One region of the Marinomonas sp. S3726 genome, then DNA from elsewhere that is predicted to be linked to it. Evidence: predicted binding sites of a transcription regulator. Region 1 holds the regulator's gene; the other holds the start of a gene.
The links. Region 1 encodes LexA, which represses DNA repair genes until DNA is damaged. Its sites were predicted from a motif close to TACTGTNTANNTANACAGTA; they were not measured.
Positions count from the first base shown of each region.

Region 1 (6,204 bases):
GCGCTAAGCAAGCCGCTTTGACACGTAAAATGTCAGCTGAAGAAAAAGTTGTTTATAAGAGCCGTAAAGCTCGTCAACAACTGATTAACCGAATGGGTGTTGACCCAGAGAACAACTGGCAGGCCCAGTACGAAGTGTTACCAGGCAAAGAAAAAGTTGTTGATGAACTTAAGCGCTTGGCAAAAAATGCTGACACCATCTATCTCGCGACCGATTTGGATAGAGAGGGAGAAGCTATTGCGTGGCACTTGCGTGAAGCAATAGGTGGTGACGATTCTCGCTATAAACGTGTTGTTTTTAACGAGATTACTGAAAAAGCAATTACTGAAGCTTTTGATGTTCCTGCTGAACTTGATATCAATAGAGTAAATGCACAGCAAGCAAGACGTTTCTTGGATCGCGTTGTTGGCTTTATGGTATCTCCTTTATTGTGGGCTAAAGTTGCCCGTGGATTATCAGCAGGCCGTGTTCAATCTGTTGCGGTAAGACTAATCGTTGAGCGCGAACAAAGTATTAGAGCCTTTATCCCAGATGAGTTTTGGGAAATGGACGCTTTGCTTGCAACACCTAAGCAAGAAAAAATTAAGTTTGAAGTTGCGAAGTATCAAGACAAAGAATACCGACCAACGAATGAAGAAGAGTCGAATCAACATTTAGCGAGACTTCAGAATGCAACGTATAAAGTTGCTAGACGTGAAGATAAGCCGACAAGTAGTAAACCAAGCGCACCTTTTATAACATCAACTTTGCAACAGGCTGCAAGTACTCGCTTAAGCTTTGGTGTTAAAAAGACGATGATGTTAGCTCAGCGACTTTACGAAGCGGGTTACATTACCTATATGCGAACTGACTCGACTAACTTAAGCCAAGAAGCTGTTTCTAGTTTAAGGGATTATATCGAGAAAAATTATGGCAATGAGTATTTGCCAGAAAACGCGATTCGATATTCTAGCAAAGAGGGCGCTCAAGAGGCTCACGAAGCGATTCGACCTTCTGATGTTACCTTGTTACCAGAGTTCTTGAAAGGCATGGAAAAAGACGCTCATAGACTTTACGAGTTGATTCGTAATCAGTTTATGGCATGTCAAATGACACCTGCTCGTTATACATCTACTACGGTTACGCTAGTAGTGGAAGAGTATGAGTTAAAGGCGAAAGGCAGAATTCTTCGCTTTGATGGTTATACGCGTGTTATGACACCATTAGGTAAGAAAGGTGATGACAACATTTTACCTGATATCGATCAAGGCGAAGCTTTGAGCTTAGAGCAGCTTGTGCCTGAGCAACACTTTACTAAGCCACCGGCTAGATACAGTGAAGCAAGCCTTGTTAAAGAGCTTGAGAAGCGTGGTATTGGACGTCCATCAACTTATGCTTCTATCATTTCTACGATTCAAGATCGTGGTTATGTGCGAACTGAAGGTCGTCGCTTTTATGCTGAGAAAATGGGTGACATAGTTACCGATCGTTTAGTGAATAGCTTCCAGACTTTGATGGGTTATGATTTTACCGCTCAAATGGAAGAGAGACTGGACGATATCGCTGAAGGGCGAGATGATTGGATTGAAACCCTTAATGCCTTTTACCGTGATTTTAGTAAGACACTTAATATCGCCGAACATCCAGAAACAGGTATGGCTCAAAATGCGCCAACACCTACTGATATAGAATGCCCAACATGTTCAAGACCAATGCAAATTCGCACGGCAAGTACTGGTGTGTTCTTGTCTTGCTCTGGTTATGCATTGCCACCAAAAGAACGCTGTAAAGCAACAATTAACCTAGTAAGTGGTGAAGAGGTTGTTGCTGTATATGACGATGAGGCTGAGTCAAAGGCGCTTATTAATAAGCGACGTTGTAAAATCTGTGGCTCTGCAATGGATAGCTATTTGGTTGATGAACAGCGCAAATTACATGTTTGTGGTAACAACCCTAGTTGTTCAGGATTTGAGGTTGAGGCTGGTTCGTTCAAGATAAAAGGTTATGATGGCCCTGTTCTTGAGTGTGATAAGTGTTCTTCAGAAATGCAGTTAAAAACTGGCCGTTTCGGGAAGTACTTTGGTTGTACAAATGAAGAATGTAAGAATACACGTAAGTTACTGAAAAATGGAGAAGCTGCTCCGCCTAAGATGGACCCTGTTCCTATGCCAGATTTGGCATGCCTTAAGGTTGAGGATCACTATGTTTTACGTGATGGTGCAACTGGCCTGTTCTTGGCAGCGAGTCAATTCCCAAGGAAGCGAGAAACGCGTGCTCCACTTGTGGCTGAGCTGATACCTTACATGGATCAAATAGATCCTAAGTATCATTTCTTTAAGGATGCGCCATTAGCTGACTCTGAAGGTCGACCTACAATAATTCGCTATAGTCGTAAAACAAAAGAGCAATATGTCATGTCTGAAGACGAAGGCAAGCCAACTGGTTGGAAAGCCTTTTATGTTGACTCTAAGTGGGTGATTGAAGAAGCTAAGAAAAAGGTAAAGAAATAAATGAGTTCGGCCGCTAGCATGACAAATCAGAGGCTGGATATAGCACGTCGTTTTTTGGATATGCCAAATAATGAGCAAAAATGGATGGGGCCAGCATTTGAAAATGCTGCCCTTTTTCATTTACAAAGTGCTGTTTTAGGGCTTTTGCAAGAAGTAAAACAAGCGTATCATCTTAGCTCGGAAATTGGCTTGCTTGAAATGCATCAAGATGCAAAATCAAAAAACATCAGCATTCCAGTTGTTAACGAGCTTATAGAATTGAATGCAAACGCAAACTCTTGGTTTTCACATATGCAAAATACATATGACGTGAGTTTGAAATGTCAGCCAAATTTCTATAACGCTAAACACGATAATTTAATTGTCGCCTCAGTTGATGATAGGTCAACTTATTTGACATATTTAAACTCTCTAACCGAATTGATTTTAAGGTTTAGAGAAGAATCCTCAGAGTACTAATAATATGAATGAGTCGTATCTAGAGATAGTGGAACTAGAAAATGGCGAAATTGTTTTACGTCCAGCAAGTGATGAGGGTGTTGAATCTGAACCTCTAGCGGTTCTAAAAATTTCTGATACTACAAAAGCGTATCTTCAGGATAGGTATTTTGAACTGGCTAAGAGAATGTTTCATGCCGGTATTGATTTTGTGTATTCAGAAGATTTTCCAGAATCTGAAGTGCATGAATCTCATGATGAAGACGCAGCCTCACAGGCAAAAGTGATTCACTAATGATGACCGCATAAAAAAAGCTAAGCCTAGGCTTAGCTTTTTTTATGCGTGTTACTTAGATTGTTTGTCGTATAACTCCTACGGAGAGACCCTCAATGGCAAACTCTTCACTTTCTAAGTCGACTAGTATGTCATTGAACTCTTCGTTTTCTGCGATGAGGCGAATTGTATTTCCTTTCTTTTCAAAGCGTTTTACAGTCACTTCATCGCCGATACGTGCAACAACAATTTGGCCGTTACGTACGGTAGATGTTTTATGGACGGCAAGTAAATCTCCTTCCATAATGCCCACATCTTTCATACTCATGCCATTTACAGATAAGAGATAATCAGCTTGTGGTGAGAACATACTTGGTGGCACTTGAACATGAGAGTCCACATTTTCCTGGGCAAGTATTGGAAAACCTGCAGCTACCTTACCAATAATAGGCAACCCAAGCTCTGGGTTTGCATCATTGCTGGCTTCTTCAATGATGCGTAAGCCACGTGAAGCACCAGGTAAAATCTCAATAGCACCTTTTTTACAAAGGGCTTTTAAGTGTTCTTCCGCAGCATTTGGTGATTTAAAACCTAGCTGTTTTGCAATTTCGGCTCGTGTTGGTGGAAAGCCAGTTTCCGCAATAAAGTCGCGGATTGTATCCATAACATCGGATTGTCTTTTTGTAAGTTTAATCATAAGGCATCTGGTTGTTTGTACAGTAACTGTTATTATATACAGCTTTTAAAGGGATACTCAAATAAATAAATGCTTTCTGACGATTTAAAGTTAAAAATACAAACCGCTTACCGAGCAAACCTTAAGGCAAAAGGGCACAACCCTCGTACCGGTCAAAGGCAAATGATTGGTGCTATTGCGAGAACACTGGGTAACGTTAAACCTGACAGTGAAGGTAATCGACTGGGTGAAAAACATGTTGCGGTAATAGAGGCTGGTACGGGTACAGGTAAAACCTTGTCATATTGCCTAGCCGCAGTCCCTATAGCCAGAGCACGGGAAAAAACACTCGTAATCTCAACGGCAACTGTCGCTTTGCAGGAGCAAATTCTTCACAAGGAACTACCAGAACTCCTTAAGCATACTGACTATCAGTTTAAATATACCTTGGCTAAAGGTAGAGGTCGTTATTTGTGTCTAAATCATCTAGAAAGTCATCTAGATGATGAGACACAAGCGACGGATGATATGTTCGCAGGTTTGTTTGAACAGCATTTGCAGCCAGGAGATGTTAATACCGCTCTTTATAAAGAAATGGATGATGCGCTTAAAGCTGGCACTTGGGATGGTGATAAAGATAACTGGACAGGTATTGTAAGAGAGCAAGATTGGGGACGTTTAAAAACGGACCATCAGCAATGTACAAACCGTAATTGTGCTAACTTTACGGCGTGCCCATTTTATAAGGCTAGAGCTGAAATAGAAGTTGCAGACATTATAGTTGCAAACCATGACCTTGTATTAGCGGACTTATCTCTAGGTGGAGGAGCAATACTGACTGCCCCTGCCGATAGCATTTATGTATTCGATGAAGGGCACCATTTACCCGACAAAGCTATTAATCATTTCAGACACGAACTTAGATTACAGCAAAGTATTCTTTGGTTAAGACAACTTGAGAAGAACCTGATAAACCTTAAGCAGGAGCTTTCTGACGACGTTAGTGTTACTGGGCAATTATTGTTCAAGATTCCACAAATGGTGCAAACCATTGTTAATTTTATTCAATATGCTCAACAAGGTTTAGCGCCATTCATTAATAATCTGCAAAATGTTGATGATAATGATCAGCATAGATTTGAGTTTGGCATTATCCCTGATGAGTTAAGGCAGCTCGCTTATAGCCTCCAAACCTCCTACCAAAAACTTTTTTCTGCGATCGAGTCGATTCACGATGAATGTAAGAAAGTTAAGCAGAATGAGGGTATGGGTATGAAGCCTGAAACCGCAGAAGTTTGGCTACCAATCTTAGGCGTAATACTCGGTAGGTTAGAGCAGGCAAAAGCATTATGGCTATTATTCTCTACGGCGGATGATCAGAACTTCCCGCCGAATGCAAGATGGCTCACATTGACTGGTCAAGGAATGGAGCAGGATATTGAGCTGGGTGGTTCACCCATTCTTGCTGCGCACACATTAAGAATGCAATTATGGGATAAATGCTTTGCCGCGGTTGTTACCTCAGCTACTTTGACAGCATTAAATCAATTTCACCGTTTTAATATGAGAAGTGGTGTGCCGAAGGAGTCAGAATATTTAAGAGTATTAAGCCCTTTTGATTTTCAGAATAAAGCTGTTTTGCAAATTCCAAAACTTGAGCATGAACCAAATAAGGCGGATGAACATACTAAAGAAATTATCCAATACCTTGATAATGAGGTTGATCCTTTAGCTGCCAGTTTGGTTTTATTCTCCTCAAGAAAGCAGATGGAAGCTGTTGCTGATGCAGTTAAGCAGGAGCTTAAAGATATTATGTTGGTTCAAGGGGAGCAATCAAAACGTATTATCCTTGAGGCTCATAAAGAAAGAATTGATAAAGACAAGGGGAGTTTGTTGTTGGGGCTGGCAAGCTTTGCTGAAGGTGTTGATTTACCTGGTAAATATTTAACACACGTTATTATTGCCAAAATACCTTTTTCAGTGCCTGATGACCCAGTTGATGCGACTTTAGCAGAATGGATTCAAAAGCGTGGTGGGAATCCTTTTATGGAAATATCAATCCCTGATGCGTCTCTTAAATTAGTGCAGGCGACAGGTCGTTTATTACGCAGTGAGAATGATACTGGGAAAATCTGCATACTAGATAAGCGCCTTATTACTAAGCGCTATGGCAGGAACCTTATAGACAGTTTGCCACCCTATAGCCTAAAGCTAGAATCTAGTTAAGCGCTTGGTGAGTAACTAATTAAATGACTGTAAAAATGGGTGGTATTTCTGTAAACTCCACCCACATCAAATTAGTGATAACAATTTATTCAAAGGCATTA
Region 1 is NZ_JXYC01000018.1:80,504-86,707, reverse strand. It holds gene topA (type I DNA topoisomerase) at 1-2,489, shown strand, start outside; gene TW85_RS15020 (DUF6586 family protein) at 2,490-2,948, shown strand; gene TW85_RS15015 (hypothetical protein) at 2,953-3,222, shown strand; gene lexA (transcriptional repressor LexA) at 3,278-3,898, opposite strand; gene dinG (ATP-dependent DNA helicase DinG) at 3,968-6,103, shown strand.

Region 2 (6,204 bases), on a different contig from region 1:
GTTGACCCGAAAAGAGCCAGAGCAAACCGCGCAGCGAAAGGTTCGGAATAGTAATAAGCTTAAGAGGTTGGCAGTGATAGTGAGACTTATTCTCTTAAAACACTGGCAAGTTAGCTAAGAAGAACTAGCCTCTTGAGTAGGCTTGGTAAGAAAGTTGGATGAGACTGCATCTAGGGTTAGGCTAAGCAAGCCCAACCCAAAGCAAGAGGCTGGTAACTTAAAGGCCTTGTATCTCAATAAGTCTGCCTTGATCAAAGAACAAAACAAGTTCTGTGACTTCACTTTCAATGGTTGTTTCGTTGGCGTCGATGACACTAAAAACATATAACCATTCGTTAGGCTTGTAGAGGTCTCGTATCATGGGTGACCCAACCAAGTATTTTACTTGTGACTCTGTCATGCCAAGTTCTAACTGATTGACTTGTTGTAACTCTAGTACATTACCTTGGGCAACAGGTACCTTGTAGGCAGGTGGAAGTAGCCCGCAAGCAGTCAAACTAAAAATACTAATTAATACGATAAAAAATTTATTCATTTGAATGATCCTAATTTAGATGTAGTAATGATAAAGTAAATGCAAATAAGGTTCGAATAGAGAATTACCTATGACTAGCGAAAATCAAGAATTAAAGAAAGCCGGACTCAAAGTCACCCTACCTAGGGTAAAGATTTTGCAAATTTTGGAAAGCGCAGGTGAGCGCCACATGAGTGCGGACGATGTTTACCGTACCTTGTTGGAACAGGGCGAAGATGTGGGTCTTGCCACTGTTTACCGTGTATTGACCCAATTTGAGAATGCAGGTCTTGTTGTGCGTCATCATTTTGAAGCAGGCACAGCTGTTTTTGAAATCGCCAAAGGCGAGCACCACGACCATATGGTGTGCATGGATTCAGGTAAAGTCATTGAATTTTACGATCCTATTATTGAAAAACGCCAAAAAGAAATTGCTGCAGAGCATGGTTATGAGATTGAAGATCATAACCTAGTACTTTATGTACGCCCTAAAGACTAGGTCTTAGTCTTTTAACTTGGGGATAAGTTCACTAGTTATACCCAGGTAAAGCGTTAAGTTAAGAATATAGTGCGCCAGTCAAAGGATTGAGCTTGTTCGCCGTTGGGCAGATGGCGAATGAGGACTCATTAAAAGCCCCAGAAGATGCTCTCTTCTGGGGCTTTTTTAAATAAAAGGACTTGTGAACTCGGAGCTACTTTGTCATAAGATTCGTTAAAATGCTCACCTACAAAAGTAGGCTGCGCTTTTGCCTCACCTTCTTCCTCGTCCCTCCATCGCTCACTGCATCCTTAAAAATATAGAGAATGAATTTTCTGTTGAAACCTGATTCGTCTTAGTTTCGCTCATTGTGCCTGTATAGCTAGGTGATTAGATCTTTTATTAAACTTGATCCGTTATTTTATGAGACAGAAATAAGATAAATGTGTGATGAGGTTTAGGTTGCAGGAAAAAGAAAGCATTCACTGAAAAGGGGTGTCAGTGAATGCTATGAAAGGTGTGCTTTGTTTGCTGTTTGTAGAAAGCTGGGCTTCTACTACTATTGCAGCTGGACATTGTTGAGCATTTCTCTGGCGTGAGCGAGCGTTTGTTCTGTAAGCTCAATACCGCCAAGTAGTCGGGCTATTTCTGTGGCTCTTTGATTTTCTCTAAGTTGTTGTACTTGAGAGCTGGTTTGTTTGTCTCTTACTTGTTTACTGACCATGAGGTGTTGGTTTCCTTGGGCGGCAACTTGGGCCAGGTGAGTTACACAGAATACTTGTCCTCGGGCGCCAACAGCGCGCAGCATGCGGCCAACCACTTCGGCGACACCACCACTGATACCCACATCGACCTCATCAAAGATCAGAGTGGGTATGGTCGAGGTTTGGGCGGTAACAACCTGTATACCTAAACTGATACGTGACAGCTCACCACCAGAGGCGACTTTACGAATAGCTTGCGCTGGTTGGCCTGGGTTGGAAGCTATCATGTATTCGATTTCTTCAAAGCCATTAGCGCTGACTTGTTCAAGAGGACGACAATCAATATGGAAGCGAGCATGGGGCATGCCGAGCCCTCGTATCTGCCCTTCTACTTGTTTAGCGAGCTTGTCTTTTGCCTTAATACGCTTTTCTGTGAGTAAGGTGGCGAGATTAGTGAGGCTTTGATAAGCCTGCTCTTCTCTTTCTTGCAATTGTTCTAGGTTATCGCCATTGCCGTTTAGCTTGTCTAATTCAAACTTGATATCAGCCGCGAGTTGCAGCAATTGCTCTGGTAATACCTTGTGCTTTCTCGCTGTGTCATAAATAAGCGTTAAACGCGATTCCACTTCCATTAAACGGCTAGGGTCTTGTTCTAGAGTGTCTTGATAAGACTGCAAACTGTCACTGGCTTCTTCTACTTGAATAATGGCTTCGTTCATTAGTTCTATAGATGTGGCTAATGTTTCAGGAGTGGGTTGTATCTTGGTGGCGCTTTGCAGGGCTTGATGTAGCATGCTGCGTACATTGTTGGTGTCATGTTCACTGAGAATCTGCAAGGCAAGGTAAGATTCTTGCTGTGCTTCGGCTATTTTGGATAAGAAGGCTTGCTCTTCTTCTAGTTCTTCAATTTCTTTCTCTTTTAATGCTAGTTGATCCATTTCTTGCTGCTGATAAGACAATAATTGAATACGAGATTCTTGATCGCTAGAGCGGTTTTGACGCTCGGCTAACTCTTCTTTTAAAGCGCGCCAGTCTTGATAAGCTTGTTTTACTTTTTGGGTAAGTCCTGTGAGTTTGCCAAATTCATCCACCTGTAGACGTTGAGCAGACTTTTTCAAAAGAGATTGATGTTCATGTTGACCATGAATGTTAATAAGTTGAGAGCTGACGAATTTAAGGTCGGTTAGCGAGCAAGGTCGGCCGTTAATATAAGACTTGGAGCGCCCTTCTTTCGTTACAACGCGACGTAGTATGCAATGTTGGTCGTGATCGGATGCACCTGTTTCTAAGTCATGCTCTTCTAACCAGTTAATTACATTTGGATAGGCTTGATTGTCGAATGTCGCGCTTATGTCTGCTTTGTTTTCACCATGCCTAACTACGCGGCTATCTGTGCGTGCGCCTAAGCAAAGTGACAGGGCATCAACCATGATGGATTTACCTGCACCTGTTTCACCTGAAATTACCGTCATGCCCTGCTTTAGTTCTAATTCTAGAGACTCAACAATGGCAAAATTTTTAATCGCAATACTGGTTAACATGGGTCTCTCCTTGTTTAAAGCGGGTCAGTTAGGCGGCTTTTGGCCTTAAATTTCAGATTTCTGCATTAAATTTGTACAAAGTATGTGTATTTATACAGTAGTTTTTGTTTTTTTGCCAAGAGAAGTAAAAAATTAAAATAAGTTCATTTCTCCCTAAAATTTATGCGGTTTTACTATTGAAAGCTTTTTGAACGACCCCATATAGCTTTCAGATTAAAAAAACTTCTGTTATTTGGAAGTGAAATTAGAGCATTTATTTTAAGTAATTCATCTTTATATACGGAGCAGAACGTGAGCGGTGAAGCAGATAACCAAGCCCAAGAAGGCGTGCTAGAAACAGCAGCAGAATTAGACGAAGTCTTACAAGAAGACCAAGTAGAAAATGTTCAAGAAGAGAATGCTGAACTAGTCGCAGCGTTAGCAAAAGTTGAAGAATATAAAGAAGCTGCATTACGTTCACATGCAGACGCACAGAATGTTCGTCGCCGTGCTGAACAGGATGTACAAAAGGCGCATAAATTTGGCCTAGAGAAGTTTGCAAAAGACATTATCACTGTTGCAGACAACCTAGAGCGCGCACTGACATCGGCAGATAGCGACAAGGATGCAATGCGTGAAGGTGTTGAGCTAACACTTAAGTCTCTTCAAGAAACGCTAACACGTTTTGAAGTGATCGCTCTTGATCCTCATGGCGAACCTTTCAACCCAGAATTCCACCAAGCTATGACTATGGTGCCGAATCCTGAGATGGAACCAAACACTGTAATGGACGTGATCCAGAAGGGTTATACCCTACATGGACGCTTAATTCGTCCAGCTATGGTAGTGGTTTCTAGCGCGGCATAAAAAAACCGTCAAAAAAATGACAGTATTTGCTTGAAATGCTCTAAAGCGTACCCAAATACAGAATTAACAACGAACAACTGAATTTAAAAATTTTACTGGAGAAGACAAACCATGGGCAAAATCATTGGTATCGACTTAGGAACAACAAACTCTTGTGTATCTGTTCTAGACAACGGCACTGCACGTGTAATCGAAAACGCTGAAGGCGATCGTACTACCCCATCAATTGTGGCTTACGCTGAAGACGGCGAAGTATTAGTGGGTCAGTCTGCAAAACGTCAAGCGGTAACAAACCCAACAAACACACTTTTCGCTGTTAAGCGTTTGATCGGTCGTCGTTTTAAAGATGACGTAGTTCAAAAAGACATCTCTATGGTGCCATACAAAATCCTAGCGGCTGAAAACGGCGACGCTTGGGTTGAAGCGAAAGGTGAAGCGAAAGCGCCACCACAAATCTCTGCTGAAGTTTTGAAAAAAATGAAGAAAACAGCAGAAGACTTCCTAGGTGAAGGCGTATCAGAAGCAGTAATCACTGTTCCTGCTTACTTCAACGACTCTCAGCGTCAAGCAACGAAAGATGCTGGTAAAATCGCTGGTCTAGAAGTTAAACGTATTATCAACGAACCAACTGCAGCTGCTTTGGCTTACGGCCTAGATAAGAGCACAGGTGATTCTACTATCGCTGTATATGACTTAGGTGGTGGTACTTTCGACATCTCTATCATCGAAATCGCTGATGTTGATGGCGAGAAGCAATTCGAAGTATTGGCAACAAATGGTGATACTTTCCTAGGTGGTGAAGATTTCGATATGCGTGTTATCGAGTTCTTGGCAGACGAGTTCAAAAAACAGTCTGGCATCGATCTACACAATGATCCACTAGCACTACAACGTTTGAAAGAAGCGGGTGAAAAAGCGAAAGTTGAGCTTTCTTCTGCAACTCAAACAGAAGTTAACCTACCTTACATCACTGCTGATGCAACCGGTCCTAAGCACTTAAACGTTAAGCTAACTCGTTCTAAGCTTGAGTCTCTAGTTGAAGAGCTAGTTGTTAACTCTCTTGCTCCAGTTCGCCAAGCGCTTAAAGATGCTGACCTAGAAGCATCTGAAATCGACGAAGTTATCTTGGTTGGTGGTCAAACACGTATGCCATTAGTGCAAACTAAAGTAACTGAATACTTCGGTAAAGAGCCACGTAAAGACGTGAACCCTGACGAAGCGGTTGCTATGGGTGCTTCTATCCAAGGTGCGGTACTAGCGGGTGACGTGAAAGACGTTCTACTACTAGACGTAACACCACTATCTTTGGGTATCGAGACTATGGGTGGCGTAATGACTGCTCTAATCGAGAAGAACACAACTATCCCAACTAAGAAATCTCAAGTTTTCTCAACAGCAGAAGACAATCAGAGCGCGGTAACTATCCACGCAGTACAGGGTGAGCGTAAACAAGCAGCGCAAAACAAATCTCTAGGTCGTTTTGACTTGGCTGAGATTCCACCAGCGCCACGCGGTGTGCCTCAAATCGAAGTTAGCTTCGACATTGATGCCAACGGTATCTTGAGTGTATCTGCTAAAGATAAAGCAACGGGTAAAGAGCAATCTATCGTCATCAAAGCCTCTTCTGGTCTAAGTGATGAAGAAGTAGAACAAATGGTTCAAGATGCTGAAGCGAATGCTGAAGAAGATCGCAAGTTCGAAGAGCTTGTACAAGTTCGCAACACAGCTGACGGCATGATCCACGCAACTCGTAAAACTTTGACTGATGCTGGCGATCAAGCGACTGCAGAAGAAAAAGAAGCAATCGAGAAAGCCATTGCTGATCTTGAAGAAGCATTGACTGCTAACGACAAAGACGAAATCGAAGCGAAAACAACTGCTTTGACTGAAGTATCTGGTTCTTTGGCTCAAAAAATGTACGAAAGTGCACAAGCTAACGAAGCAGCAGCTGGTGCAGCTGGCGCAGAAGAAGCCGCTCAGCCTCAAGACGATGCTGTAGATGCTGAATTTGAAGAAGTTAAAGACGAGAAAAAATAAGCCTGATATTAGACCTTTTAAGGACTAAATCGCGCTTTTGCAAAACACGGTCCTGTTACCGTGTTTTGCTGTTTTAACTTCTCT
Region 2 is NZ_JXYC01000004.1:591,525-597,728, forward strand. It holds gene TW85_RS03885 (RnfH family protein) at 1-51, shown strand, start outside; gene TW85_RS03890 (outer membrane protein assembly factor BamE) at 218-535, opposite strand; gene fur (ferric iron uptake transcriptional regulator) at 606-1,013, shown strand; gene recN (DNA repair protein RecN) at 1,552-3,237, opposite strand; gene grpE (nucleotide exchange factor GrpE) at 3,529-4,083, shown strand; gene dnaK (molecular chaperone DnaK) at 4,195-6,120, shown strand.
Region 2: recN (DNA repair protein RecN) is a predicted target of LexA. The motif match lies at 3,318-3,337, and genes of this name have one in related genera.